3 regions of the Cytobacillus sp. FSL W7-1323 genome follow, and region 3 is predicted to be linked to each of the others. Evidence: a T-box and tRNA genes for the amino acid it is inferred to sense, from the RefSeq annotation. Region 3 holds a T-box; the other regions hold tRNA genes.

Region 1 (9,924 bases), 360 kb from region 3:
TCACGCGAAGCTTTGAATCGAAGCCCCAGTAAACGGCGGCCGTAACTATAACGGTCCTAAGGTAGCGAAATTCCTTGTCGGGTAAGTTCCGACCCGCACGAAAGGCGTAACGATCTGGGCACTGTCTCAACGAGAGACTCGGTGAAATTATAGTACCTGTGAAGATGCAGGTTACCCGCGACAGGACGGAAAGACCCCGTGGAGCTTTACTGTAGCCTGATATTGAATTTTGGTACAGCTTGTACAGGATAGGTAGGAGCCTTAGAAGCCGGAGCGCTAGCTTCGGTGGAGGCGTCGGTGGGATACTACCCTGGCTGTATTGAAATTCTAACCCACATCCCTTATCGGGATGGGAGACAGTGTCAGGTGGGCAGTTTGACTGGGGCGGTCGCCTCCTAAAGAGTAACGGAGGCGCCCAAAGGTTCCCTCAGAATGGTTGGAAATCATTCGTAGAGTGTAAAGGCACAAGGGAGCTTGACTGCGAGACCTACAAGTCGAGCAGGGACGAAAGTCGGGCTTAGTGATCCGGTGGTTCCGCATGGAAGGGCCATCGCTCAACGGATAAAAGCTACCCCGGGGATAACAGGCTTATCTCCCCCAAGAGTCCACATCGACGGGGAGGTTTGGCACCTCGATGTCGGCTCATCGCATCCTGGGGCTGTAGTCGGTCCCAAGGGTTGGGCTGTTCGCCCATTAAAGCGGTACGCGAGCTGGGTTCAGAACGTCGTGAGACAGTTCGGTCCCTATCCGTCGTGGGCGCAGGAAATTTGAGAGGAGCTGTCCTTAGTACGAGAGGACCGGGATGGACGCACCGCTGGTGTACCAGTTGTCTTGCCAAAGGCATCGCTGGGTAGCTATGTGCGGAAGGGATAAGTGCTGAAAGCATCTAAGCATGAAGCCCCCCTCGAGATGAGATTTCCCATAGCGCAAGCTAGTAAGATCCCTGAAAGATGATCAGGTTGATAGGTTAGAGGTGGAAGTGTGGCGACACATGTAGCTGACTAATACTAATCGATCGAGGACTTAACCAAAAACGAAAAGCGAAAGCGCCTTGCACAGGTGCGACAAGCATAAGACAGATTTGACAGGAGGTTGTTCTTTAACCTCATGACAAATTTGACTTATGACCTCGAGCACCTAGGCGCCGCAGCTGGACAGAACTACGTAAGTAGTATCCTACAGCACGCATTCAGGCGATTACTCAATAAATATCTTCTTCAACATTACCTAGTTTTGAGGGAACGATTCCCTTACAATTTCATAGTCCGGTGGCGATAGCGAGAAGGTCACACCCGTTCCCATACCGAACACGGAAGTTAAGCTTCTCAGCGCCGATGGTAGTTAGGGGCTGTCCCCTTGTGAGAGTAGGACGCTGCCGGGCAAACTACCCCAATTTTTGGGGTTATTTTTTGGCCCCTTGGTCAAGCGGTTAAGACACCGCCCTTTCACGGCGGTAACACGGGTTCGAATCCCGTAGGGGTCACCATTTTGGAGGATTAGCTCAGCTGGGAGAGCATCTGCCTTACAAGCAGAGGGTCGGCGGTTCGATCCCGTCATCCTCCACCATTTTTGTGTTTATTTGCCGGCCTAGCTCAATTGGTAGAGCAACTGACTTGTAATCAGTAGGTTGGGGGTTCAAGTCCTCTGGCCGGCACCACTCGTCCTTTGTACGAGCCATTAGCTCAGTTGGTAGAGCATCTGACTTTTAATCAGAGGGTCGAAGGTTCGAGTCCTTCATGGCTCACCATTTATATTTGCGGGTGTGGCGGAATTGGCAGACGCACCAGACTTAGGATCTGGCGCCGCAAGGCGTGGGGGTTCGACTCCCTTCACCCGCATTAGTATTTTATAATGGATATTTGCGGAAGTAGTTCAGTGGTAGAACATCACCTTGCCAAGGTGAGGGTCGCGGGTTCGAATCCCGTCTTCCGCTCCATATGCGCCCGTAGCTCAATTGGATAGAGCGTTTGACTACGGATCAAAAGGTTAGGGGTTCGACTCCTCTCGGGCGCGTTTTATTTCGGGAAGTAGCTCAGCTTGGTAGAGCACTTGGTTTGGGACCAAGGGGTCGCAGGTTCGAATCCTGTCTTCCCGACCACGAATACTTTTTAGGGGCCTTAGCTCAGCTGGGAGAGCGCCTGCTTTGCACGCAGGAGGTCAGCGGTTCGATCCCGCTAGGCTCCACCAATTTAATTTTTAACAATATATTTTATGGCGGTGTAGCTCAGCTGGCTAGAGCGTACGGTTCATACCCGTGAGGTCGGGGGTTCGATCCCCTCCGCCGCTATTGCTTTTTTATTAATGGAGGAATACCCAAGTCTGGCTGAAGGGATCGGTCTTGAAAACCGACAGGGGTGTTAAAGCCCGCGGGGGTTCGAATCCCTCTTCCTCCGCCATTAATATTTATTATCGCGGGGTGGAGCAGTCCGGTAGCTCGTCGGGCTCATAACCCGAAGGTCGCAGGTTCAAATCCTGCCCCCGCAATCTGGTCCGGTAGTTCAGTTGGTTAGAATGCCTGCCTGTCACGCAGGAGGTCGCGGGTTCGAGTCCCGTCCGGACCGCCATTTACATATTTATTATTTTGGCTCAGTAGCTCAGTCGGTAGAGCAAAGGACTGAAAATCCTTGTGTCGGCGGTTCGATTCCGTCCTGAGCCACCATTTAGTCTTTTTTGGAGGGGTAGCGAAGTGGCTAAACGCGGCGGACTGTAAATCCGCTCCTTCGGGTTCGGCAGTTCGAATCTGCCCCCCTCCACCATCTAGGGGTATAGTTTAATGGTAAAACGAAGGTCTCCAAAACCTTTGATGTGGGTTCGATTCCTACTACCCCTGCCAATTATGGCGGTTGTGGCGAAGTGGTTAACGCATCGGATTGTGGTTCCGACATTCGTGGGTTCGATTCCCATCAGCCGCCCCATTTTCAAACATTTTATTGGGCTATAGCCAAGTGGTAAGGCAACGGATTTTGATTCCGTCATTCGTAGGTTCGAACCCTACTAGCCCAGTTATGGCAGCATAGCCAAGTGGTAAGGCAGAGGTCTGCAAAACCTTTATCCCCGGTTCAAATCCGGGTGTTGCCTTTATGCCGGTGTGGCGGAATTGGCAGACGCGCACGACTCAAAATCGTGTTCCTTCGGGAGTGTCGGTTCGACCCCGACCACCGGTATGTTAAAGTTCTTAAATGCGGGTGTAGTTTAGTGGTAAAACCTCAGCCTTCCAAGCTGATGATGAGGGTTCGATTCCCTTCACCCGCTTAAATAGGGGCCTATAGCTCAGCTGGTTAGAGCGCACGCCTGATAAGCGTGAGGTCGATGGTTCGAGTCCATTTAGGCCCACCATTTATATTATTCCGCAGTAGCTCAGTGGTAGAGCATTCGGCTGTTAACCGAACGGTCGTAGGTTCGAATCCTACCTGCGGAGCCATACATATTTTAGTTTGCGCCTTTAGCTCAGCTGGATAGAGCAACAGCCTTCTAAGCTGTGGGTCAGAGGTTCGAATCCTCTAAGGCGCGTCAAAGCTCTTAAATCTTCTATAAGGTTTATGAGCTTTTTTTGTATGATTAATTTTAAATTAAGCTTCTAGGCATCTAGTTGAAAGCTTTGTAGATAAGTACAAAAAAAAAGCTTCCATGAATGGAAGCTAAAAAGGGGGATTTACACTTGTAATAGAAGTTTCTCCAAATAAATCTTTTTTTATACCTATATTTTCTTTATTTTACATATTTCTCTCATTAACAAATTATTTCACTTTTCTAACACATATTATTAGTAATATAGATGAGAAAGATTAGATGTTTAAGAAAGAGGGGCTTTTTATGAAGAAGTGGATATCAACCTTTTCTGTAATTATGATTATTTTTCTTGCTGCTTGTGGAAATGCAGAGAATGATGCAAACTCTAGTGGTGGGGAAGGATCAGTTCCTGCTGCAATCGATGCCAGTATCTCGATACCAAGTCAGATTAAAAGGAACGAAGAAGTACGCTTGGAAGTTACTGTTACTCAGGGAGACGAGTCTGTGGAAGATGCAGATGAAGTAAAATTTGAATTGTGGGAAGATGGGAAAAAGGATAATGGTGAATTAATAGAAGCAGAACACGAGAATGATGGCAAGTACGTTGCATCCTATACATTTGAAAAAGATGCTATCTATCATATTCAGTCACATGTCACCGCAAGAAGTATGCACACTATGCCTAAAGTTAAAGTGGCGGTAGGCAGTGCTGAAATAGATAACGAAGAAGAAAATCAAGGCCACAGCGCACATGAGCATGATGGAAATGTAGCGATACATATAAGTCCTACTGCTGATATTAAGACGAATGAGGAAACTCCATTTGATATTCATATTACTAAAGAAGAACAAGGACTTGAAGAGGCAAATGTGAGGTTAGAAATCGTTCAGTCAATTGATGATCATCAGGTGGCATGGGTAGATGCAGTAGAGGAAACTAGTGGGATGTATACAGCAGCACATGCATTTACTGATAATGGAACATACAAGATTGTCGTTCATGTAGAAAATGATGAAGGATTACATGAACATAGTGAATTTGAGGTCATAGTAAATTAACAGTAGAAGAAAGATATTTGCATATGCAAATATCTTTTTTATCTTATTTAATAATGTACTTTTGTTTTCATGTTACGCAAGTGAAGTTGCCTTTAATATTGATGAATTTTATACTAATCATAATCAAACTTTCACACTATAAAGAAGAAGCCCTTTATAATAGAAGTAAGTAATTGAAATCAGGAGAGAATAACAAATGACAAATACTCATTTATTTTTTAATACAAGCATTGGTAAACAGAAACCTAATAGTATAAGGAATAAAGAACAAGTGTGTCCGTTCTGTCAGAGAGAACAATTGACGAAGATTATTGCGGAGGATGGTCCAATCATTTGGTTGGAGAATAAATATCCCGTATTAGAAAATGCTCATCAAACGGTCTTAATCGAGACAGATCAGTGTGACACGGAACTTTCACAGTATGATGACAACCATTTAGTCAGATTGATTACATTTGGTTTAGACAATTGGTTAAGTATGGAGAAAAGTGATAAATATAAATCTGTGATTTTTTTCAAGAATCATGGTCCTCATTCAGGTGGAAGCATTGCTCATCCTCATATGCAAATTGTAGGTTTATATGATGTCGTATATCAAAATAAGGTGCAGGCTGACGATTTTGTAGGAGAGTTAATTGATCAACATGGTGATACTGAATTTTCTTTATCTAATAAACCACGTATTGGTTTTTATGAATTTAATGTTAAATTAGGACAGAAAAAGGATATCGCAGCGTTTGCTAAATATATTCAAATGGCAACCAAATATATTTTGAGGGATTTTCCTTTTACATGTAACAGCTATAATCTATTCTTTTACCATTTCGAGAATGAAATATTTGCAAAAATTGTCCCTCGATATGTAACAAGCCCTCTTTTTATCGGATATTTCTTGCCACAAGTACCTAATAACATCATGTGGATGGTGAAGGATATTCAAAGTAAATATGTACAATTATAATATGCATTTTTTCTTTGTTACAAAAAAGAAATATACGTAGCTGTTGTGATTTTCATCTAAAAAAAATATAATGAAGTATTGTACACAGATTATTTTTAATGAAGAGCCTTTGTTTCATAAGGAGATTGATTAATGACTTCTAAACGAACGACAACATCGAGAATTGATTATACTTTAGTTCTTATTTTATTTTTATTGTTTTTAGTGAGCTGTATTTCTATATATAGTGCACAAACGACTGAACAATACGGTGAGAATTTTTTACTAAAACAAATTGTATGGTATGTAGTGGGAATAGGGATTATACTAGCAGTCATTACATTAGATGCTGAACAATTAAAGAAAATTTCTTGGTATGCTTACGGTTTTGGACTATTGCTACTTGGGTTTCTTGTTGTCGCACCTGAAAGTATTGCTCCTGTAATTAATGGAGCGAAATCATGGATACGGCTGCCTGGTCTTGGACAAATACAGCCTGCTGAGTTAGTAAAGGTTTTTCTCATATTAGCTTTAGCCAGGGTCATCGATGACCATCATCAAAAGACACAATTAAAAACTGTGAAAACAGATTTTTTCCTATTATTTAAAATGCTAATTGTTACTGGGTTCCCTTTGTTACTCATCATGCAACAACCAGATTTGGGGACTTCCTTGGTAATTTTAGCGATTTTGCTCGGAATGGTTTTTATCTCAGGTATCACTTGGAAAATACTTGCGCCTATTGTAAGTGTAGGTGTAACTTTAGTTGTTGGTATTTTTTATTTTGTATTGTGGCATCCAGAGTTGTTGGAGAAATATTTGGGAGTAAAGGAATACCAATTGGGGCGAATTTATTCTTGGATCGATCCTTATAATTATCAAAGTTCTACAGGTTTTCAACTAACGCGCTCCTTACTTGCAATCGGTTCTGGTGAGACAACAGGAAAGGGCTACGGCACAAGAGAAGTTTACTTACCAGAAAGTCACACAGATTTTATTTTTAGTATCATAGGAGAAGAGTTCGGTTTTATTGGGGCAAGTGTGGTTGTTAGTTTATTTTTCTTATTGATTTATCATTTGACTAAAATAGGTATTAGTACGAGAACGCCATTCTATACATATGTTTGTGTAGGGGTAATTAGTTTAATAACTTTCCATGTCTTTCAAAATATCGGAATGACAATTGGTGTTTTACCGATTACAGGAATCCCACTACCGTTCATTAGTTATGGAGGAAGCTCACTAATGGGCAATATGCTCGCTATGGGGCTAATTTTTTCAATTGGATTTCATAGTAAACGGTACATGTTTTCCAGATCTTCGTAGGAAAAAGAAACCCGAGAATTTTAAATTCTCGGGTTAATGCTGTTAGATAGATGCACCAGTATCCAGTATAATTACCTTCGCATCAACTTTAATGTTTAAGTCAGGATATCCCTTTTTCCATTCTTTATAATCAAAATTGCGTATTTTTGTGCTATAAACCTTACCTATTCCGATTGGATCGGCATTATCTTCTTGAAATGACTGAATAAGCGCTGAACATTCATTTTTTATTTTCTTATTGATAAAATTCGTTATCTCTTTTATTTTTTTATCATCCAAATTATTTCCTGAATATTCTTTTATATTACCTTGGACCTTAATTTTAATGGTGATGTTTGTTGGATCCTTTTTATCTAATTTATATTTATGGTTGGAATGTATACTTTTAATAGCCACTTTTTGACCATCCGGCAAGTCGATAGAGAAATCACCTCTACTATAACGATCAACGAGTAATTTAAAATAAAATAATTTATCACTAGGAAGAATTTTATATGCAGCATCATCTTTGAATAATGATATGCCGGCTAGTTCTATTTCTTGCTCATTGATTTTTTTGATATGTGGTAAGAAGATATCCTTCCCTTCTTGATAAAAATCTCTCATAAATAAGGTTAAGTTCGTTTTAGGTAAATCTCCATAGTCAACATTGTGTTCAATTAAGTCAGAAATAAAAGTTCCATTCCCTTGAGGGCCATATTCACCTGTTAAAATTTCCTCCGTACTACTATCAGTGGTTGCAAAGTAGATTCGTTTTCCAATTGAAGCATCTCGTTGATAGGCGTCCACATAAACAGTTAATCCACGTTCGGCAATGGCAATATTATATAATGTAAGCCTTAAACCACCGACTACAATTGGATTGGGTGATTGCCGGTTTGCTTTATACAGTGTCTCTCTCCTGAGATCACCGGTTGTTGTAACAGTTTTGTTCTCTACACTCATTTCTTTGTTGAATACTTCCATAAGAAAGGTTGTCTTTAACAAATGCTCATCTTTCGTATCAGGGTCAAAGCCAGTTGCGACTGCGATATTGAGTTCATCTATTATTCTTTTTTGTACACATCCAGTAAGTATAAACAGGGAGCAAATGATACATATCCATTTTTTCATGTTTTCTTCACCTTCTTTATAATGAGGGATAAACAGTACAAAAAGGGAATATAAACAAATACAAAAGCAACAGACACCAGTTCAACCACTTGATTAAACCTTTCAATATCTAAGCCCTTCTCAAAAAAAGTAACGATAATAACAGAGATGACTGAAATCAGTATGGAACCTTTTCTTTGCTTTAATTTAGTGGCTCTTTTAAGTAACCTTGAAGCAATCCAAAGGGAGAGACATATATTCGGTAGTAGTATTAAACACCAATTGGCAACCCCAATATACTCAAAGCGTTCAACAAATGGAAATTGCACCATTTGCCACATAGAAAGTGTAGCCCAAATCGTATTTTCTAATTGCTTTTTTGAGAAATAAGCAAAAGCAATTATCGCTAATATCGTATAAAAAATTGTCGTGGTGGCTACTCCGATATGTGCCCATTTTTTCGATTTCTGCGGTTGGTTAATAAAAGGATAGATAAATAAAATTGCTTCAAATCCAACAGAAGTTAGTGACATATGATAGGAAGCTTGTAATAATTCGGTGATTTTATGTTGCCAAATCGGTAATAAGTGGGTGAAGTCAGCGTACTTTAGCGTAAAGGTGAATGTGAATACTAAATAGGCTGGTAAAATGGTTCCAAAAAAACAAACACCCACAACTGTCCTAAGTCCACCGTATACAATATATATTGATAGAAGTAAGAACAATACCGAAAACGCAAAATTATTTATATCTGGAAACATCCATATTTGAATAACTTCGATAAAATTCAATATAAAGGAAAGAAGGTAAGTGATATAAAATAAAACAAAGGCGAAGCTTGCCACTTTACTAATGAATCGCCCAAAAAGAAATTCATGAACGGTAATAATATCTCCATTAACCATTTCACATAATTTGTACATCATCCATAATACAATATGAATATAAACACCTAAAATGAGAATGGAAATCCATGCATCATATCCAGCATAGTCGGCAATAATTCTTTGATATCCTAGAATGCCAATGCCAATTTGCATAGCGATCATCACATAAAAAACGAGATAGGGAGATATTTTTAAGTTATTGGGAATCGTTTGGCTTTGCATATTCATCACCTCTATTAAGGCTAGGGTTATTCATCAATGTCTTTTGGGTTTTCAGCTTTCTTCTTATTGAATCGTTTTGGTTTTTGCGTTCTTAAAACATGTGGACGCCTGTACATTTTTTGTAATGGTGCGCGAATAAGTGTATCCTTCATATCTGCTAATCTAAGCGGGTATATTGGCGCCAAAAAAGGTCTTCCTAGTGAGGTCAGGCGTAATAAGTGGGCAATGAGAATACAGAAACAAAAAAGAATTCCTAATACACCCCAAAATTGTGCAAACAGAAGAAAGGGAAATCGTAAAACCCTAATGGTATTACCCATTTTATAAACAGGTGTTGTAAAGGAACCTAATGCACCTAATGCGACAAAGATTAACAGTACGTTACTAGTAAGACCGGCTTCAACTGATGCTGTACCAATAACAATACCCCCTACGATACCAATAGTTTGACCGACTTTAGTAGGGAGCCGTGCCCCCGCCTCACGCAATAATTCAATCGTTAGCTCAAGGAATAATGCTTCGAGAATCGGGGGGAGCGGAATGGTTCTTCTTGATGTTACTAATAACCCTAATAAGTCTGGTGGTATGAGCTCGTATTGATATGTCATAGCTGCAACGTAAATCGGTGTAACCAATACTGAAAAGACAACAGCAAAAAATCGCACTAAGCGAAAAAATGTAGCGACAATCCAATTGAGAAAATAGTCTTCGAAAGCGCTAAAAAATTCAATTAACGTCGTGGGCGCTATTAACACATGTGGTGAACCATCAACGATTATGGCGATTTTTCCTTCAGCAAGAATAGCTGCTACTCGATCAGGCCTCTCAGTGTCCAGCAATTGTGGAAATAGGGAATTGGAATTATCACTTAATAATTCAACAATATTT
Region 2 (9,924 bases), 2.1 Mb from region 3:
ACAGGTAAAGACCCCAACAAATATCGTCATTCTGCTGAAGCAATGTATCGAAGAATTAAAAAACAGAACTACCTACAGAGCATCAACAGTGCCGCTGATATTAATAATTTTTTCTCATTAAAATACGAAGTCCCGATTGGCATATACGATTTAGATTGTATCAACGGAAATATTGATGTGAGAATCGGAGCTGATGGAGAAGTTTACGGAGGATTAAACGGACGTGATAATTCACTAAAAAACTTAATTATTTTAAGTGATTCACTTGGGCCATTTGGTAGTCCATTTGTAGATTCTACTAGAACAAATGTTAATGAACAGACAACCAATGCATTACAAGTCGTCTTTTTAAGACATTCAATTGAAACAGTTGAGGCACAAGCACTGCTCAACTCACTAAAAGATATGTTTATCCAAGTTCATGGAGGTAATGGTCAAGTTGAGGTAATAGTTTAAAAAAATAATATCCTATTTTTCTACAGCATTAAATTTGGCTATAGAAAAAATGCACCCCACTTGTTAGATTGTGTCTAGCAAGTGGGGTGCATTTCACTCTTTATTTTGTTCGATTTTTAAGTCTATTATTTCTTAGCCATTAAATATAGAAAATACGGCGCCCCAATAAATGATACAATTACTCCCGCTGGTATGCCAATCGTATCAAGTAAAACTCTGCCAACCGTATCTGCTGAAAGTAAAAGTAAGCCCCCAAACATTGCCGCAACAGGCAAAAACAACTGATGTCTAGGACCGACTAAGCTTCTTGCAATATGGGGTGCTAACAAACCGATAAATGCTATACCACCACTAACGGATACTGACGCAGCTGCCAAGGCCACGGAAGCCAATAACAGTATATACCTTTCCTTATTCGTTTTAACTCCAAGACCTACAGAAAGCTCTTCATTTAAAGCCATCGTATTTAGCGTATTTGATTTAAAGTAAATGAACGGGATTAATATTGCAAGCCAAGGAAGGAGAGCAAAGACAAATAACCAATCATCTCCCCATATTCTCCCTGCAGCCCAGTTGGCGAAGAAATCATACTCTTCTCTAGCCATTTTAGAAGCAAGAGTTAACAATGCACCATTTATAGCAGCAGCTAATCCTACACCAACTAAAAGCATTCTACCAGGTTGAATGCCCTCCCCTCTCTTGTAAGAGAGAAGGTAAATGAATATAGCGGTAATTAATCCTCCAATTAAAGCGAATAGTGGCAACAAATATAAATGATTGCCTGTACTATTTCCAAATAACAAAACAAAGAAAACGACAAACAAACCGGCACCTGAATTAATTCCTAGTATTCCCGGATCTGCTAACGGGTTCCTCGTAATACTCTGTAATATTGCCCCCGACAAAGCTAAACCCATGCCTGCGAGCACCGCAATCAGTATCCTCGGCAATCTAAAGGTAAATAAAATCAGGTTTTCCTTCGCCGTTCCATTACCAAGTAATGTTGGCAAAAGACGATCGGGACTTAAAGAGGCAAATCCTGTTGCTACACTAATTGTAAAGATAAGCAATAGTAACACAAACGTCGAGATAATGATAATAATTGAACGTTTAAAGTGGCGGGCACTAATCATATTAATGATCTCCCCTTTCTTGCAAGGTACAAGAAGAAAGGTAGGCCAAGTATTGCTACAATTGCTCCCATTGGTGTTTCAAAAGGAGGATTAACCATTCTTGCTGCCGTATCGGCTAAAACTAAAAACACACTACCTATTACGGCTGAACACGGAATAATCCATCTATAATCCGTACCGACTAAAAATCTCACGATATGAGGAATTAATAAACCAACAAAAGCAATCGCCCCAACAAGAGAAACCGCGGCACCTGCTAATATAAGAACAACCGTCATGAGCACAGCCTTAACAATAAAAGTTCTTTGCCCTAAGCCTTTAGCCACATCTTCTCCAAAGCTTAATACAGTCAAACTTCTTGAGAGCATGATGGCAATTATAATACCGAAAAGTACTGTAGGTGTAACAATTTGCAACTGTGCCCATGTTGTTCCTGAAACGCCACCAGCAGTCCAAAAGGCAATACTTTGTGATAATTTATTTATAAGTGCTATCCCTTCTCCAATCGATGAAAGAAATGCAGTAACTGCCGCACCAGCTAACGTTATTTTTAGTGGACTCATCCCACCTCTTTTCATTGCGCTAAATCCAAATACTAAGCAAGCAGCAATCCCTGCTCCAATAAATGAGAATAACATAATAATCATATAATTTGTATTGCCTACATACGAGAAGGCAATCGCTAGTCCTAAACTTGCACCTGCATTTAAACCTAGTAAACCCGGATCTGCTAAAGGGTTTTTTGTCATTCCTTGCATAATGGCACCACTAACAGCAAAAGCCGCGCCGACAACAGCAGCTCCTAGCTCACGAGGTAATCGTATACTTCTTATAATTTGGTGGTCTTCGTTTCCTTGTTCATAAGCAAATACAGCTTGCCAAACATCTGCAAATGAAATACTCGCTGCTCCAACCGAAATAGCCAAAACTAAGCTACCTACTAAAAGTAGGCAGCTTAGTACTAGAATAATAGAAGCAATTGCAGGACGTGCATATATTTTCTTTTCCTTTGCTTCATTAAAAGTATTATTTTTCATTATATTACTTAGCCCCAAGTAAATTTTCAACGATAAATGCTAATTCTTCTTCCAATGAAATGGGATCATTGAAATAGAAAGAAGAAGAGTCAAATGTAAACACGCGGTCATTTTCCACTGCTGGGATGCCTTTCCAAACATCTGTTTCAGTAAAGGAATTATCGGCTCCTTGTCCATCTCCTAGGAAAATATAATCTCCAGCATATTTTGGTATGACTTCTGAAGATATAGCTAAGTACCCTGGTCCAAATACTTCTTCTTCTACCGCTTTAGGTGCTTTTAAACCAAGTGCTTGATAAATGATTTCTGTTCCGCGTCCCCAGTTCTCACCATACACATACATGTCTTTACCAAATGTCTCAAATACCATAATAGTCGCATCATCACCAATTGCCTCTTTTACTTTCTCACCTTCAGCAGCTGTCTTTTCTTTCCACTCTTCCACCCATGCTTGTGCTTCCTGCTCTTTTCCTAACACCTTACCTATTTCAAGGTGTTGATCTAAATAGCCATATTTTTCATAAGTTAATGTGACGGTTGGCGCGATTTCTTTGTATTTATCTAAATTTTCGTCAGTTGAATATGCAATAATTAAATCTGGTTCTAATTCTAATAATTTCTCTACATTATCTGCTGTAATGACTTCAGAATCTTTCAGTTTATCACCATAAAATTTGTTCGCTTTAGACCACTCATCTATTGCTACTGGCGTAATCCCTAATGATAGAACATTACCAGTGTAAGCCATAGATGCTACTCTTTCAGGATTAGCTGGTAACTCCATTTCTCCATTTTCTGATTTATATGTAAATGTTTCTTTTTCCGTTTCCTTACTGCCTTCACCTGACGATTCATTCCCACCATTTCCGCAAGCTGTTAAAACTAATAATAGAATAAAAAATAAAAATACCAATTGCTTTTTCAAGTTCTCCATCCACCTTTAAAATAATAATCATTCTCAATTATAGTCAAAAAAAGAAGCAAATCATTAAACGACTTGCTCTTGAACTACCATCCTACTATCAATTAAATCATAAGTTAAGCAGATTGGTTTTTGTGTACGTGGATCAATACCAATTTCTGCATCAATATTAAATACTTCTCTTAAAATCTGCTTATTCATAACTTCCTTCGCAGCACCATTTTTAATAATTTTTCCTGCTCTCATAGCAATTAAATAATCAGCAAACCTTGCTGCATGGTTTAAATCATGAATAACCATAACAATTGTTCTATTTTCTAATTGATTAAGCTCTTTTAACAGTTCTAATACTTCCAATTGATGACACATATCTAAATATGTAGTCGGCTCATCTAATAAGATTATATCAGTCTCTTGAGCCAAAGCCATCGCGATCCATACTCTTTGCCGCTGTCCACCAGACAATGCATCTACTTCTCTATCTTTAAATTCTGCAATTCCTGTTACTTGGAGTGCCCAATCTATCACCTGGCGATCTTTTGCTGTTAATCTCCCCATACCCTTTTGATATGGAAATCTTCCATAAGATACTAGCTCTGAAACCGTTAAGCCTTCAGGAGCATCAGGAGATTGAGGAAGAATGGCCATTTTTTGTGCAATCGCTTTTGTCGATTCCTTACTGATTTGCTTACCATCAAGATATACAGACCCAGCTTTGGCTTGGATAATTCTTGCAATCGTCTTTAAGACAGTCGATTTACCACAACCATTCGGCCCAATAATAGCCGTAATCTCACCGTCTGGTATCATCATGTTTAAGTTCTTCACAATCTCTCTATCACCGTATGCAATTCTTAAGTCTTCAGTAAATAATCTAGACAAGGTCATTCACTCCATCCGAACATTTTAGATCATCATCATGTCATTGATAATGATTATCAACTTCAAAGAAAATTTTATCTAATAAAAGCTATCCTGTCAACCATCAATACGAAAAGTTTTCATTTCCAACATATTTCTTGTTAACCAACCTGTATTCTGCATATATTTTTTAAGGAGAATGCATTTCTCGTTACTGAAGCCTTTCATCCATTCTCTTCACTCATTATGCACTTCGTTAAGGTTAGTAAAAAACAACAAAACTAATCACTTCAACTAAAAAAAACTGTAGACAATCTGCTAATAAATAGAGATTGTCTACAGTCCTTAACTTCCATATAAGCGGGTGAAGGGAATCGAACCCTCATCATCAGCTTGGAAGGCTGAGGTTTTACCACTAAACTACACCCGCAAATACCGGTGGTCGGGGTCGAACCGACACTCCGTGATGGAACACGATTTTGAGTCGTGCGCGTCTGCCAATTCCGCCACACCGGCAAATATTCTTTTATTTAATTATGGTGCCGAGGACCGGAATCGAACCGGTACGGTAGTCACCTACCGCAGGATTTTAAGTCCTGTGCGTCTGCCAGTTCCGCCACCCCGGCATGAGGTGTATAAAAATGAGTGAATATGTATTGGAGGCGGCAACCGGATTTGAACCGGTGGTGAAGGTTTTGCAGACCTCTGCCTTACCACTTGGCTATGCCGCCATCAATATAAATAACTACTTGGAGCGGAAGACGGGATTCGAACCCGCGACCCTCACCTTGGCAAGGTGATGTTCTACCACTGAACTACTTCCGCAGATCTGGCTGGGCTAGCAGGGTTCGAACCTGCGAATGACGGAATCAAAATCCGTTGCCTTACCACTTGGCTATAGCCCATTTGTATATTCTATGCATGAAAGCAAAAAATGTGAATTTAAAATAATGGGGCGGCTGATGGGAATCGAACCCACGAATGTCGGAACCACAATCCGATGCGTTAACCACTTCGCCACAACCGCCATAATTGGCAGGGGTAGTAGGAATCGAACCCACATCAAAGGTTTTGGAGACCTTCGTTTTACCATTAAACTATACCCCTAGATGGTGGAGGGGGGCAGATTCGAACTGCCGAACCCGAAGGAGCGGATTTACAGTCCGCCGCGTTTAGCCACTTCGCTACCCCTCCATAAAAAACAATGCCGGCCAGAGGACTTGAACCCCCAACCTACTGATTACAAGTCAGTTGCTCTACCAATTGAGCTAGGCCGGCAAATGGTGGCTCAGGACGGAATCGAACCGCCGACACAAGGATTTTCAGTCCTTTGCTCTACCGACTGAGCTACTGAGCCAAAACTTATACGTTTTACAATATGTTTTAAATTAATTTGTGTGAATTTATGTAGTGGCGGTCCGGACGGGACTCGAACCCGCGACCTCCTGCGTGACAGGCAGGCATTCTAACCAACTGAACTACCGGACCAAATTGCGGGGGCAGGATTTGAACCTGCGACCTTCGGGTTATGAGCCCGACGAGCTACCGGACTGCTCCACCCCGCGATAATATGAATGGTGGAGGATGACGGGATCGAACCGCCGACCCTCTGCTTGTAAGGCAGATGCTCTCCCAGCTGAGCTAATCCTCCAAAATGGTGACCCCTACGGGATTCGAACCCGTGTTACCGCCGTGAAAGGGCGGTGTCTTAACCGCTTGACCAAGGGGCCAATTTATATGTTTAATGGCGGAGAGCAAGGGATTTGAACCCTTGAGACGGCTATAAACCGCCTACACGATTTCCAATCGTGCTCCTTCGGCCAGCTCGGACAGCTCTCCATTGGCTCCGCAGGTAGGATTCGAACCTACGACCGTTCGGTTAACAGCCGAATGCTCTACCACTGAGCTACTGCGGAATAATTTAATAGTATGTATGCCCGGCAACTTCCTACTCTCACAAGGGGACAGCCCCTAACTACCATCGGCGCTTTAGAAGCTTAACTTCCGTGTTCGGTATGGGAACGGGTGTGACCTTCTCGCTATCGCCACCGGACTTTTTAAAGACATATATTATTATAACGTCTTTAATAAAATTTTCAAGAGAAATTTTAAATCATTCTCTGAAAACTAGGTAATGTTGAAGAAGATTGTTTTGAGTAATCGCCTGAATGCGTGCTGACGCGACTACTTACGTAGTGCTGTCTAGCTGCGGCGGCTTGAAGCCGCCCGCATTTCGTATTGTCCAGCTACAGCGCCTAGGTAGGCGCTTTCGCTTTTCGTTTTTGGTTAAGTCCTCGATCGATTAGTATTAGTCAGCTGCATGTGTCCCCACACTTCCACCTCTAACCTATCAACCTGATCATCTTTCAGGGATCTTACTAGCTTGCGCTATGGGAAATCTCATCTCGAGGGGGGCTTCATGCTTAGATGCTTTCAGCACTTATCCCTTCCGCACATAGCTACCCAGCGATGCCTTTGGCAAGACAACTGGTACACCAGCGGTGCGTCCATCCCGGTCCTCTCGTACTAAGGACAGCTCCTCTCAAATTTCCTGCGCCCACGACGGATAGGGACCGAACTGTCTCACGACGTTCTGAACCCAGCTCGCGTACCGCTTTAATGGGCGAACAGCCCAACCCTTGGGACCGACTACAGCCCCAGGATGCGATGAGCCGACATCGAGGTGCCAAACCTCCCCGTCGATGTGGACTCTTGGGGGAGATAAGCCTGTTATCCCCGGGGTAGCTTTTATCCGTTGAGCGATGGCCCTTCCATGCGGAACCACCGGATCACTAAGCCCGACTTTCGTCCCTGCTCGACTTGTAGGTCTCGCAGTCAAGCTCCCTTGTGCCTTTACACTCTACGAATGATTTCCAACCATTCTGAGGGAACCTTTGGGCGCCTCCGTTACTCTTTAGGAGGCGACCGCCCCAGTCAAACTGCCCACCTGACACTGTCTCCCATCCCGATAAGGGATGTGGGTTAGAATTTCAATACAGCCAGGGTAGTATCCCACCGACGCCTCCACCGAAGCTAGCGCTCCGGCTTCTAAGGCTCCTACCTATCCTGTACAAGCTGTACCAAAATTCAATATCAGGCTACAGTAAAGCTCCACGGGGTCTTTCCGTCCTGTCGCGGGTAACCTGCATCTTCACAGGTACTATAATTTCACCGAGTCTCTCGTTGAGACAGTGCCCAGATCGTTACGCCTTTCGTGCGGGTCGGAACTTACCCGACAAGGAATTTCGCTACCTTAGGACCGTTATAGTTACGGCCGCCGTTTACTGGGGCTTCGATTCAAAGCTTCGCGTGAGCTAACCTCTCCTCTTAACCTTCCAGCACCGGGCAGGCGTCAGCCCCTATACTTCGCCTTGCGGCTTCGCAGAGACCTGTGTTTTTGCTAAACAGTCGCCTGGGCCTATTCACTGCGGCTCATCAAGGCTTTAACACCCTAATGAGCACCCCTTCTCCCGAAGTTACGGGGTCATTTTGCCGAGTTCCTTAACGAGAGTTCTCTCGCTCACCTTAGGATTCTCTCCTCGCCTACCTGTGTCGGTTTGCGGTACGGGCACCTTATTCCTCGCTAGAGGCTTTTCTTGGCAGTGTGGAATCAAGAACTTCGGTACTAAATTTCCCTCGCTATCACAGCTCAAGGTATGTGACCATGGGATTTGCCTCATGGTCCCTCTAACTGCTTAGACGCACATCCAATAGTGCGCTTACCCTATCCTCCTGCGTCCCCCCATCACTCAAACAGAATACGGTGGTACAGGAATATCAACCTGTTGTCCATCGCCTACGCTTTTCAGCCTCGGCTTAGGTCCCGACTAACCCTGAGCGGACGAGCCTTCCTCAGGAAACCTTAGGCATTCGGTGGATGGGATTCTCACCCATCTTTCGCTACTCATACCGGCATTCTCACTTCTAAGCGCTCCACCAGTCCTTACGGTCTAGCTTCAACGCCCTTAGAACGCTCTCCTACCACTGAACATCAACGATGTTCAATCCACAGCTTCGGTGATACGTTTAGCCCCGGTACATTTTCGGCGCGGAGTCACTCGACCAGTGAGCTATTACGCACTCTTTAAATGGTGGCTGCTTCTAAGCCAACATCCTGGTTGTCTAAGCAACTCCACATCCTTTTCCACTTAACGTATACTTTGGGACCTTAGCTGGTGGTCTGGGCTGTTTCCCTCTTGACTACGGATCTTATCACTCGCAGTCTGACTCCCATGGATAAATCTTTGGCATTCGGAGTTTGTCTGAATTCGGTAACCCGATGAGGGCCCCTAGTCCAAACAGTGCTCTACCTCCAAGATTCTTACGCATGAGGCTAGCCCTAAAGCTATTTCGGAGAGAACCAGCTATCTCCAAGTTCGATTGGAATTTCTCCGCTACCCACACCTCATCCCCGCACTTTTCAACGTACGTGGGTTCGGGCCTCCATCCAGTGTTACCTGGACTTCACCCTGGACATGGGTAGATCACCTGGTTTCGGGTCTACGACCACATACTCATTCGCCCTATTCAGACTCGCTTTCGCTACGGCTCCGTCTGTCCAACTTAACCTCGCATGTAATCGTAACTCGCCGGTTCATTCTACAAAAGGCACGCTATCACCCATTAACGGGCTCTAACTACTTGTAGGCACACGGTTTCAGGATCTCTTTCACTCCCCTTCCGGGGTGCTTTTCACCTTTCCCTCACGGTACTGGTTCACTATCGGTCACTAGGGAGTATTTAGCCTTGGGAGATGGTCCTCCCTGCTTCCGACGGGATTTCTCGTGTCCCGCCGTACTCAGGATCCACTCTGGAGGGAACGAAGTTTCAACTACAGGGCTTTTACCTCCTATGGCGGGCCTTTCCAGACCTCTTCGTCTATCTCGTTCCTTTGTAACTCCGTATAGAATGTCCTACAACCCCAAGAGGCAAGCCTCTTGGTTTGGGCTAATCCCGTTTCGCTCGCCGCTACTCAGGGAATCGCGTTTGCTTTCTCTTCCTCCGGGTACTTAGATGTTTCAGTTCCCCGGGTCTGCCTTCCATACCCTATGTATTCAGGTATGGATCCTATCCCATAACGGATAGGGGGTTTCCCCATTCGGAAATCTCCGGATCAAAGCTTACTTACAGCTCCCCGAAGCATATCGGTGTTAGTCCCGTCCTTCATCGGCTCCTAGTGCCAAGGCATTCACCGTGCGCCCTTATTAACTTAACCATTGTTCGGCTTGCGATAAGCTACGCATTTCGGCGTCAGCTCACTCGTCAACATCCTCATGTGCACAAGACGCACACTCCGGTGTTTCCTCGCTCGCTTCCTTGAACTGCTTGCTTCTCACAACCCTCACGGTTGTGTGTTTTTAAAAAAAGTTTAGTATCTCTACTCTATTATATAGAGAGAAAATAACTAAGGTGGCGATTACTCGGTAATCTTCTTCATTACATTATCTAGTTTTCAAAGAACGATTGATGAATGGTAAGCTTTGGTATTCTCGTCAGCTTACGCTTCCTTGAATCC
Region 3 (9,924 bases):
GCTCCAGTTGGCCATGAAAATCTTAAAGTGCTGCCACATATCCCGTATATCCAAGATCAGCCCTTCACAAAAGAGGATTATTTGCACTTAAGGACGACTGTACTCATTAAATTAGAAGAAATGGGATTGACTAATTTACGCCAATCCATTGTTACAGAGGATTTTTGGACGCCTGAAGATATCAAAGAAAAATACAACTCTCATCGTGGTTCTATCTATGGAACCGTTTCTGATAAGAGCAAAAACAAAGGCTTTAAACACCCTAAACAAAGTGAAAAGTATAAGAATTTATTTTTCACAGGCGGAACCGTAAACCCAGGTGGCGGTATGCCGATGGTCACACTTAGCGGTATGCAAGTGCGTGATAAAATAATGACTGCTGAAAAAGAAAGGGCGTAACATTCATGGTTCTGACCGGTATTCTCACCGTACTTGTCTTGTTCATTATATTTGGCCTCCTTTCTGGGAAGCTAATGTTATGGGAAATTCCCACTGCTGAAAAAAAAAGTACAAAACTGGTTTCACCACTTATAGAACAGGTATCTATCATTATACCCGCACGAAATGAAGCGAAACGATTGCCGAACTTACTCACTTCATTACAGCAACAAATTATGCAGCCAAGAGAAATTATTGTCATCGATGATGGTTCGGTAGATAGCACAGCTTCTATTGCTATGCATTACGGTGCAAAGGTTTTAAATACCAACACATTAAGAGAAAATTGGAAAGGAAAGTCAGCGGCCTGCTGGCTTGGCGCGAACGAAGCGAATGGTGATTTCTTATTATTCCTTGATGCTGATACATTCTTTGAACATCCTGATAGCTTGCAGAATTTAATGCAAACATATGAACGATACGGAAAAACCGGTATTCTCTCTGTACAGCCTTTTCATCGTATTAAAAAATCCTATGAAAACTTATCCTTACTATTTAATATGATTGTTTTTGCAGGCATGAATGTCTTTACCATTTTTCGTCAAAAAATACCACCTGCAGGTGCATTCGGTCCGTGTATCTTATGTAATACACATGAATATCTACAGACAGGCGGGCATCAAAAAGTCGGGGAAGCGATTATGGATGATCTTGTGTTAGGAGGAATTTTTAGTAAAGAGGGATTCCCAGTCCATTGTATTAGCGGTAAAGACCTTATCAGCTTTCGTATGTACCCAGAGGGGATCAAAGGTTTGATTGAAGGTTGGACTAAAAGCTTTGCTACAGCTTCAAAGGCTACTCATTCTTTTATTACCATACTAATAAGTTTATGGATTGCCGGTGCCTTTTCTTCCGTTGCATTCATCTTATTGTCACTATGGCAAAGCAGTCTTAGCTTATTACTTATTTCATTAGGATTTTATCTTCTTTACATCTATCATCTTATTTTGCAGTCTCAAAAAATCGGTCGTTTTCATATAGCGAGTATTGTCCTTTATCCATTTTTATTTTGTTTCTTTACACTAACATTTGTATATTCTCTTTATTTAACGCGAATTAAAAAAAGGGTGAACTGGCGTGGTAGGAAGGTAAAAGTATGAATATTTTTCCGATTTTCACCCTTACACCACTCGCTCTTTTGACAGTTAATATTCTTGCATGGGGTTTCATTCACATCAGTTTATCTCTTTTACTAGCTTCTCTACCACTCCGTTGGTTTAAAAATGATTCTCATCTTTATCAATCAAAAAAATGGGAGAAAAACGGAGAGCTTTGGCAATGGCTGGTTAAGGTAAGACAGTGGAAACATAAAATTCCAGATGGTAAGCATATTATTTCTAAAGGATACGAAAAACAAAACTTACAGGGTGTTTCTCTGTCAGACCTTGAAGTTTTCTTATATGAATCTAGAAGAGCAGAGCTCACCCACTGGCTATCCATACCACCTGCATGTTTATTTTTCATTTGGAACCCCATTTGGGCAGGTTGGGTAATGATTGCCTATGCATTAATATTTAATTTACCTATTATTATCGTACAACGCTATAATCGGCCACGCTTAATACGCTTAATAGCATTAAAAAAATGCAGAAAAACTGTTTACTAAAGATAAGTAGCCTATCTCTAATTTTTAGAAATAGGCTACTTCATTTTAATATTGAATTAATGTATATTTCTTCTTCCCGCGACGAATAACTGTAAATTGACCCTCTATTTTATCTTGCTCACTCAACTGATAATCAACCTGTTGCATACGATCACCGTTAATGTAGATTGCACCGTTCGTTACGTCTTCTCTCGCTTGTCTTTTAGAAGGCGAAATTTTAGCCTCTACAAGTAAGTCAACAATATTGCCCTCTCCAGTATGTTGATAAGAAGGAACATCCTTAAACCCTTCCTTTACTTCCGCAGCGGTTAACTCTTTAATTTGTCCACTGAATAAGGCTTCAGTAATTTTCAGCGCTTGGTTCAATGCTGCTTCACCATGTATTTGTCTCGTCATTTCTTCTGCTAATGCCTTTTGTGCTTTACGTAAATGAGGCTCTTCTTGGACAGCTACTTCCAAAGCTTCGATGTCTTCACGTGATAGGAATGTGAAGTATTTCAAGTATTTAATGACATCTGCATCTGCTGTATTAATCCAGAACTGATAAAACTCATAAGGTGATGTTTTTTCGGCATCTAACCAAATGGCTCCACCTTCTGTTTTTCCAAACTTCGTACCGTCAGCTTTTGTCACAAGCGGAATGGTCATACCGTATGCTTTTGCACCTTCTCCAACCATTTTACGGATAAGCTCAAGCCCAGTTGTAATATTACCCCACTGATCACTGCCGCCAATTTGAATTTTACATTGATGATTTTCATAAAGATGCTTAAAGTCCATCCCTTGTAAAATCGTATAAGTGAATTCCGTAAAAGAAATACCTGATTCTAATCTTTTAGCAATCGTATCTTTAGCTAACATATAGTTAACCCCAATATGTTTACCGTAATCCCTGAGGAAAGTGACAATATTCATACTCGATGTCCAGTCGTAATTATTGACTAATGTCGCTCCATTATCTCCTTCAAAATCAAAAATACGTTCTAATTGCTGTGATAAAGAAGCAACATTTTCTTGTACTTTCTCAATCGTTTGTAGTGTTCTTTCTTCTGTCGCCTTTGGATCACCAATTAACCCAGTTGCCCCCCCTACTAACACAATCGGACGATGCCCAGCATTTTGAAACCTTCTCAATGTTAAGAAGGGTAATAAATGACCAATATGCATACTATCACCAGTCGGATCCATCCCACAATATAAGGAAATCTTTTCTTTTTCTAAAAGATCCTTCATCCCCTCTTCATCTGTTTGTTGATAAATAATGCCTCTCCACTGTAAATCTTCTAATAAATTCATCCACTTTTCCTCCTTTATTTCATAAAAGATAAATTTTTATCCAAAAAAAATACGCCCCTGCTCATTGCAGGGACGCATTTCTTTGCGCGGTACCACCCAGTTTGAGAACACTATTATTCTCCACTCTTCACTGATAACGGAAATACCGTTTACTACTACTAGATATATTCATTCGCAGTAAAAGCTCCGGGAGGTATTTCGCACTTCTATTTGTATCGACTCACAGCAAACCGTCGACTTTCTGAAAACAGGGATAGAATGACTACTTATGACCCATCAACGCTAATATTAAATTGAATCGTAATAATGCATTTTTATCATAAAAGAATAACCAATGTCAATATGACGTTTTTTTAACTTTTTTTCATCCCAATAGGAAAAATATGAATTTTGTACTTTATGACGAACCTTGTCATATTACCTGTTAGGTTATGCTATAATGTATTTGATTTTAGGAGGGATGAACGAATGAATGAGACCTTCAGCAAGATAAAAGAAAAAGCAAAAGCCGCGTTCGGTTTTTTAACTCATAATAAAACCAAAAAAGGCGCACGTATTACATATCAAGTTATATGGAACTTATTATTAATACTTGCAATTACCGTTATCTTAGGTGGGGCATTTGCAGGTGCCACAGGTATTGGCTATTTTGCTTCTCTTGTTAAAGATGAACCCCTTCGTTCTTATGAAAATATGCAAAAAGATATCTATAATTATGAGGAAACCTCAAAATTATATTTCGCTGGTGATGTATATTTAGGAAATGTAAGAACGGACCTTGAAAGAGAAGAAGTGAAGCTAGAAAATGTTTCACCATATTTGAGAGATGCTGTTATTGCCACAGAGGATGAGTACTTTTATGAGCACGAAGGTGTAGTGCCAAAAGCTATCCTACGTGCACTGTTTCAAGAAGTAACTAACGCCTCTACTCAATCTGGAGGAAGTACATTAACTCAGCAACTGATAAAAAACCAGATCTTAACAAACGAAGTTTCTTTTGATCGAAAAGCAAAAGAAATCTTACTCGCATTAAGGTTAGAGAATTATTTTGATAAAGAGGAGATTCTTGAAGCTTATTTAAATGTCTCTACTTTTGGCCGAAATGCGGAAGGTAGAAATATCGCTGGCGTTCAGGCTGCTGCTCAAGGTTTATTTGGTGTTGATGCTAAAGATGTATCTATTCCGCAAGCAGCTTTTATTGCTGGTATGCCTCAGTCACCTTTTGGTTATACACCATTCCAACAAGGTGGTGGCTTAAAGGATGAAGAGTCTCTACAACCAGGCATTGATCGTATGAAAGTCGTACTTAAGAGAATGTACGATGATGAAAGGATTACTGAAAAAGAATATAAAGAAGCTAGTGAGTATGATATTGTTGCTGACTTTAGAAAACCGAAAAATGATGATGCAATTGAAAAATACCCTTATTTAACTTATGAAATTCAAGACCGCGCCAAGGAGCTTTTAGCATCCATCTTAGCAGAACAAGATGGCTATGAAGAAGCTGATTTAACTGGTGACCTTAAAAACGAATATCTTATTTTAGCTGATCGAGCATTAAGACAGAATGGTTATCATGTTCACTCAACTATTGATAAAGATATTTATGAAGCTTGGCAAAAAGTTGTTAAAGATTATCCTAACTACGGCCCAGCCAAAAGTGCAACCTATGTAATCGATGGTGAAGAAAAAGAAGTAATGGAACCAGTGGAGGTTGGTGGACAACTTATTGAAAACAGTACAGGGAAAATTCTGAGCTTTGTTGGTGGTCGTGGCAAGGGTGTATCCTTAAATGAAGACCTTAACCATGCAACCGATACGTTAAGACCAAACGGCTCAACCATGAAACCATTACTTGTTTATGGTCCTGCATTCGAACTTGGTGCAGCACAACCAGGAAGTATTCTTCCCGATGTGCCACTGCGCTTAAATCCAGGTTCAAGTGACTATTGGCCAAAAAACTATTCTTTTACCTACCATGGTTTAGTTTCAGCAAGGTATGCCGTTGAACAATCTTATAACGTCCCAGCGGTTAAACTTTATACCGATATTTTGAGCCAAAATCCGGCACAATATCTTGAAAAGATGGGTATAACCACATTAACCGCAGAAGATAAAACGAATAGATCAGCTGCATTAGGTTCATTAACAAATGGTGTTTCCGTTGAGGAAAATACGAATGCATTTACTACATTTGCTAATAACGGTAAATTCGTAGATGCTTATATGATTGATAAGATTACTGATAAAGAAGGCAATGTCATCTACGAGCATGAAACGAAGGAAGTAGAAGTCTTTACTCCGCAAACAGCTTACTTAACAATAGATGTGATGCGTGGGGTTATTAATAGTGGGACAGCCACTGCTGTTAAAAACCGTTTAAAATTTAGTGCCGATTGGGCAGGAAAAACAGGGACAGGTAATAACTTTGAAGATGCATGGTTCGTCGCGTCTAACCCAAATGTAACCGCTGGTCTATGGAGTGGCTACGATACGCCTAAGTCTCTAAAAGCAAGTGGTAGTTTATCTTATAGCGCACGTAATAATTACTTATGGGCTGATTTGATGAACGCTGCTTATGATGTAAATCCTGAACTCATGAAGCCAGATAAAACCTTTAAACGACCTGATGGTATAGTCAGTCGCTCATTCTGTGCAATTAGTGGTTTAATCCCTTCTCAAGCTTGCTCTGAAGCAGGACTTGTTGATACTGACATCTTTAATGCAAAATATGTTCCGTCTAAATCAGATGATAGTCTTGGAACAGGTAGAATTGTCTATATAGGGGATAAAAAGTATTTGGCACTTGAATCCACACCAGCGGAATTTTCTGAGCCTGGTATGGTCATAGATGCCGATTATATTGAAAAACTATTTGGCATTAGAGCGAACCCAAGTGATTTATTGCCGAAAAGGGATAAATGGGCTAAAGTACTCGTTGCAGCCGATAAAATGAGTGAAAATGGCAAAAAGCCAGCTGCACCAAATGCTAAAGCATCAGGTAACTCCATCACTTGGGGGCAACATCCTGAAAATGACGTCATTGGTTATCGTGTATATAAAGACGGTAAAAAAGTAGCCAGTATAAAAGCCGGTGACTCCTTAGGCTATAAAGGTGGCAATGGTGAGTACCATGTTACAGCAGTTGATATTGCCGGTAATGAATCTTCACCTTCAAGCAAAGTCCAAGTTGGCAAAGTGAAGGAAGAAGAGAAGCCAAAACAAGAGGACAAAGTAAAAGAAAACGAGCCTAAAGAGGAACAAACAGATAAGGAAACAGAAACGGATAGCAAACCAGAAGAAAAACCGGAAGAGGAAAAGCCTCAAGGTGAAACAGAAAATCCTCCTGCGGAAGAAGATCAACCGGATACGAGTGATGAAGAATAGAATGAATCTGGCCATTTCATTTTCAACTCAAATCAAAAGAGATGTCATTCGCACAAAATTAAACACCTGGTGTAAATTCCGTTTGATTAGAATTAATTGGCGATAGTCTAAAATCAAAGCTGAAGAATACGAAAAGAGACAGATAATCGGGCATGTAAGAAAGAGTTTTTTTATAGAAAAAAACACAATGACATTTGTTACTACCCTAAAATAACTAAACAAAGTAAATCATTCTTGAAGTGGTACTATTAAAGTTTACCAGTTGATTAATGTCCCCTTAAAGTAGATATTCAAAAAAGCCTTCATCTTACCATGAAGGAAGAATGCTACTTGGAGGGGATTTTTTTATTGCAAAGAAAGGATAAAGTTTTAATAGATATTCATAGGAGAGTTTTCACATAACACCGGGTAAAGGATATATGAATAGATGAATTAGGGATTCGTCACTGCAGCCATCAAAAATGTGTGTTATGAAATGGAAAGAGTGAGTATCTTTTGATGTACGGAAGGATTCTCAATATCTTTTAAGAGGAGTGTAATAGCAATTAAGTAGAGTTTTTCTTCTTCATATCAATTAAAAATCAAACTACATTACATCTAATCTTTTCTAAAAAAATTTCCACTTATTCAATTTTTTGTATAAAATATTTAACGAAAATAGTCTAGAAAACGGGCACCATAAATCAATTTATGATCCATTATATAGCGAAAAAAACTTAGTAAGAATATTTCCGAAGTGTTAGGAGAAAATACTGAAAGAATTAATCTTAGGAGGGATAATATGACGAATGCCAAACCAGACAACCGTTCAGATAATGTGAGAAAAATTCAAAATAACATTGACAATACACTTCAGAATATTAATGAAGCTGAGGACTACACTAAAGCTCACTCAGAAGAGTTGAGTGCCCAAGAAAAAAATGAAATATTGGATAAAAATGAAAGACGGAGAAAAAGTATCGACGGTTTACGCTCAGAAATTAAAGATGAAGCTTCGCATAATGAATATAATAATGATTTAAATTAATTTCTAAATATGTACTAAATAAAATTGTGAAGCAATTGACTGCCGACCTTGAAAATAACATAAATTTTAAGCGGCCATTGCTCTATATTCTATAGGGCTGTGGCCATTTTGTTTTGCATTCTATTGTGGTTATAAAAAAGAGGTTAGATTAATTTATCAAATATTTACGTATATGTAAATAATAATTCCCACTTTAAACATCTATTAAAACAAGGAGAACATTCATTATAGCTATTAACCACCCTTTTATGTGTAGATAGCATAAAATGTTGCTTTCCTAAAAAACTTTCCTCAAATACTAAAAAACGAGTCAATAAGAGAGGAATCCCCTATCATTGACCCGCAATTTCAAAAAACCCAAAAATCTTTCTCACTACTCTATCTATATGACTTGTGTGTGGTTGTTAGATCAGTCTTCCATTGTAGATAAGTCGCCCGTAGGTAAATCTAATTCCCAAGCCTTTAATACACGGCGCATGATTTTACCACTACGTGTTTTTGGCAGTTTGTCGCGGAATTCGATTTCACGAGGTGCAGCGTGTGCAGCTAACCCCTTTTTAACGAATTGACGAATATCTTCTTTCAGTTCATCTGTTGCTTCATAACCATCGATTAGCGCAATAAAGGCTTTTATAATCTCGCCACGAACCGGGTCCGGTTTTCCTATGACACCAGCTTCAGCAACAGCTGGATGTTCGATGAGCTTACTTTCTACCTCAAATGGTCCTACCCGTTCGCCGGACGTCATAATTACATCATCGACTCTCCCTTGGAACCAAAAATATCCATCTTCATCCATATAAGCGGAATCACCTGAAACATACCAGTCACCTGGCATAAAGTAAGAATCATATTTCTCTTTATTATTCCAAATGGTGTGCATCATAGATGGCCACCCTTTTTTTATGGCCAGATTACCCATGCGATTTGGTGGTAGTTCATTCCCTTGGTCATCGACAATGGCTGCTTTTACCCCTGGAATTGGTTTACCCATGGAGCCAGGTTTAATTTCTAGGCTTGGGTAGTTACAAATGAGTTGAGCACCCGTTTCAGTCATCCACCACGTATCATGAATACGCTTATTGAATACTTTCACTCCCCATCTCACCACTTCAGGATTCAATGGTTCACCTACACTTAACACATGTCGTAGAGTGCTTAAGTTGAATTTCTTCACTACTTCATCCCCAGCGCCCATTAACATACGAAAAGCTGTTGGTGCACTATACCAAACCGTAACACCATAATCTTCAATCGCCTGATACCATGTTTCTGGGCTAAATCTGCCTCCGACAATAAGGTTTGATGTTCCTGTCAACCAAGGTCCGAAAATACCATAAGAAGTTCCTGTTACCCAACCTGGGTCAGCCGTGCACCAATAAACATCATCTTCTTTTAAGTCCAATACCCATTTCGCCGTTTGATAATGTTGAATCATCGCATTGTGAACGTGCAGCACACCTTTTGGTTTACCAGTGGAACCAGAAGTATAATGTAAAATTAGACCGTCTGTCGGTTCTACCCATTCAATTTCTAATTCTTTACTAGCCTTTTGCATATATTTACGGAAATCTAATAATTTTCCATTTTCCTCTACATTCTCACCAACAACAAAAATATGTTTTAAATTTGGTAATTTATCAGCGGGTACACGATCTAATAGTTCAGGAGTCGTAATAAGGACTTTTGCTTCGCTATCCTCTAAACGGTCTGTTACTGCTCCCTCCATAAAGGCTTCAAATAGTGGTCCGACTATGGCACCTAGCTTGATTGCGCCAAGAACTGAGAAGTAAAGTTCTGGTGAACGTCCCATAAAAACAAATACGCGATCACCTTTTTCAACGTCTCCATGTGCTTTTAGTACATTAGCCGCTTGGTTTGAAAAGTCCTTCATCTCTTTAAAGGTATACTTCTCTTTATTCTCACCTTCACGATAATAGAGCGCTACCTTGTTTTTCTTATCACTTTCAGCATGGCGGTCAATTGCTTCGTACGCCAAATTCATTTTCCCTGTTTCGTACCAAGAAAATTGCTTTTTCGCTTCTGTCCAATCAAAACTATTATACGCTTCCTCATAATTTTTCAAATTATGGTTACCTTGTATTGCTGGCAGCGCTTCCAATTTCATGTTCATTTATCCCCCTTTAAACTTGTTTAAACTATTATAATA

The links. The T-box of region 3 lies ahead of tyrS (tyrosine--tRNA ligase). A T-box ahead of a tRNA ligase gene usually reads a tRNA of that ligase, here a tRNA-Tyr.
Region 1: it encodes a tRNA-Tyr, which carries the amino acid that the T-box ahead of tyrS (tyrosine--tRNA ligase) is inferred to sense. The anticodon was not compared.
Region 2: it encodes a tRNA-Tyr, which carries the amino acid that the T-box ahead of tyrS (tyrosine--tRNA ligase) is inferred to sense. The anticodon was not compared.

Annotation. Positions count from the first base shown of each region.
Region 1 covers NZ_CP151998.1:3,826,387-3,836,310, reverse strand. The annotation lists rRNA gene MKX67_RS19580 (23S ribosomal RNA) at 1-1,031, shown strand, start outside; rRNA gene rrf (5S ribosomal RNA) at 1,265-1,381, shown strand; tRNA gene MKX67_RS19570 (tRNA-Glu) at 1,412-1,486, shown strand; tRNA gene MKX67_RS19565 (tRNA-Val) at 1,491-1,566, shown strand; tRNA gene MKX67_RS19560 (tRNA-Thr) at 1,582-1,657, shown strand; tRNA gene MKX67_RS19555 (tRNA-Lys) at 1,672-1,747, shown strand; tRNA gene MKX67_RS19550 (tRNA-Leu) at 1,757-1,838, shown strand; tRNA gene MKX67_RS19545 (tRNA-Gly) at 1,862-1,936, shown strand; tRNA gene MKX67_RS19540 (tRNA-Arg) at 1,940-2,013, shown strand; tRNA gene MKX67_RS19535 (tRNA-Pro) at 2,022-2,098, shown strand; tRNA gene MKX67_RS19530 (tRNA-Ala) at 2,112-2,187, shown strand; tRNA gene MKX67_RS19525 (tRNA-Met) at 2,214-2,287, shown strand; tRNA gene MKX67_RS19520 (tRNA-Ser) at 2,304-2,396, shown strand; tRNA gene MKX67_RS19515 (tRNA-Met) at 2,411-2,484, shown strand; tRNA gene MKX67_RS19510 (tRNA-Asp) at 2,488-2,564, shown strand; tRNA gene MKX67_RS19505 (tRNA-Phe) at 2,584-2,659, shown strand; tRNA gene MKX67_RS19500 (tRNA-Tyr) at 2,673-2,756, shown strand; tRNA gene MKX67_RS19495 (tRNA-Trp) at 2,760-2,833, shown strand; tRNA gene MKX67_RS19490 (tRNA-His) at 2,840-2,915, shown strand; tRNA gene MKX67_RS19485 (tRNA-Gln) at 2,932-3,003, shown strand; tRNA gene MKX67_RS19480 (tRNA-Cys) at 3,008-3,078, shown strand; tRNA gene MKX67_RS19475 (tRNA-Leu) at 3,083-3,164, shown strand; tRNA gene MKX67_RS19470 (tRNA-Gly) at 3,182-3,252, shown strand; tRNA gene MKX67_RS19465 (tRNA-Ile) at 3,260-3,336, shown strand; tRNA gene MKX67_RS19460 (tRNA-Asn) at 3,347-3,421, shown strand; tRNA gene MKX67_RS19455 (tRNA-Arg) at 3,437-3,510, shown strand; gene MKX67_RS19450 (FixH family protein) at 3,814-4,569, shown strand; gene MKX67_RS19445 (DUF4931 domain-containing protein) at 4,766-5,530, shown strand; gene rodA (rod shape-determining protein RodA) at 5,663-6,835, shown strand; gene MKX67_RS19435 (Ger(x)C family spore germination protein) at 6,878-7,948, opposite strand; gene MKX67_RS19430 (GerAB/ArcD/ProY family transporter) at 7,945-9,036, opposite strand; gene MKX67_RS19425 (spore germination protein) at 9,063-9,924, opposite strand, start outside.
Region 2 covers NZ_CP151998.1:1,394,273-1,404,196, reverse strand. The annotation lists gene MKX67_RS07320 (phenylalanine--tRNA ligase beta subunit-related protein) at 1-456, shown strand, start outside; gene MKX67_RS07315 (iron ABC transporter permease) at 582-1,589, opposite strand; gene MKX67_RS07310 (iron ABC transporter permease) at 1,586-2,626, opposite strand; gene MKX67_RS07305 (iron-hydroxamate ABC transporter substrate-binding protein) at 2,631-3,551, opposite strand; gene MKX67_RS07300 (ABC transporter ATP-binding protein) at 3,615-4,430, opposite strand; tRNA gene MKX67_RS07295 (tRNA-Gly) at 4,769-4,839, opposite strand; tRNA gene MKX67_RS07290 (tRNA-Leu) at 4,843-4,925, opposite strand; tRNA gene MKX67_RS07285 (tRNA-Leu) at 4,947-5,035, opposite strand; tRNA gene MKX67_RS07280 (tRNA-Cys) at 5,067-5,140, opposite strand; tRNA gene MKX67_RS07275 (tRNA-Gly) at 5,160-5,234, opposite strand; tRNA gene MKX67_RS07270 (tRNA-Gln) at 5,240-5,314, opposite strand; tRNA gene MKX67_RS07265 (tRNA-His) at 5,361-5,436, opposite strand; tRNA gene MKX67_RS07260 (tRNA-Trp) at 5,443-5,516, opposite strand; tRNA gene MKX67_RS07255 (tRNA-Tyr) at 5,520-5,603, opposite strand; tRNA gene MKX67_RS07250 (tRNA-Thr) at 5,615-5,687, opposite strand; tRNA gene MKX67_RS07245 (tRNA-Phe) at 5,691-5,766, opposite strand; tRNA gene MKX67_RS07240 (tRNA-Asp) at 5,821-5,897, opposite strand; tRNA gene MKX67_RS07235 (tRNA-Met) at 5,901-5,974, opposite strand; tRNA gene MKX67_RS07230 (tRNA-Val) at 5,985-6,060, opposite strand; tRNA gene MKX67_RS07225 (tRNA-Glu) at 6,065-6,139, opposite strand; tRNA gene MKX67_RS07220 (tRNA-Ser) at 6,155-6,248, opposite strand; tRNA gene MKX67_RS07215 (tRNA-Asn) at 6,251-6,325, opposite strand; rRNA gene rrf (5S ribosomal RNA) at 6,345-6,462, opposite strand; rRNA gene MKX67_RS07205 (23S ribosomal RNA) at 6,692-9,624, opposite strand.
Region 3 covers NZ_CP151998.1:3,469,383-3,479,306, forward strand. The annotation lists gene crtI (phytoene desaturase family protein) at 1-399, shown strand, start outside; gene MKX67_RS17440 (glycosyltransferase family 2 protein) at 405-1,538, shown strand; gene MKX67_RS17445 (glycosyl-4,4'-diaponeurosporenoate acyltransferase) at 1,535-2,044, shown strand; gene tyrS (tyrosine--tRNA ligase) at 2,090-3,340, opposite strand; T-box leader at 3,406-3,629, opposite strand; gene MKX67_RS17455 (transglycosylase domain-containing protein) at 3,809-6,727, shown strand; gene tlp (small acid-soluble spore protein Tlp) at 7,509-7,754, shown strand; gene acsA (acetate--CoA ligase) at 8,164-9,882, opposite strand.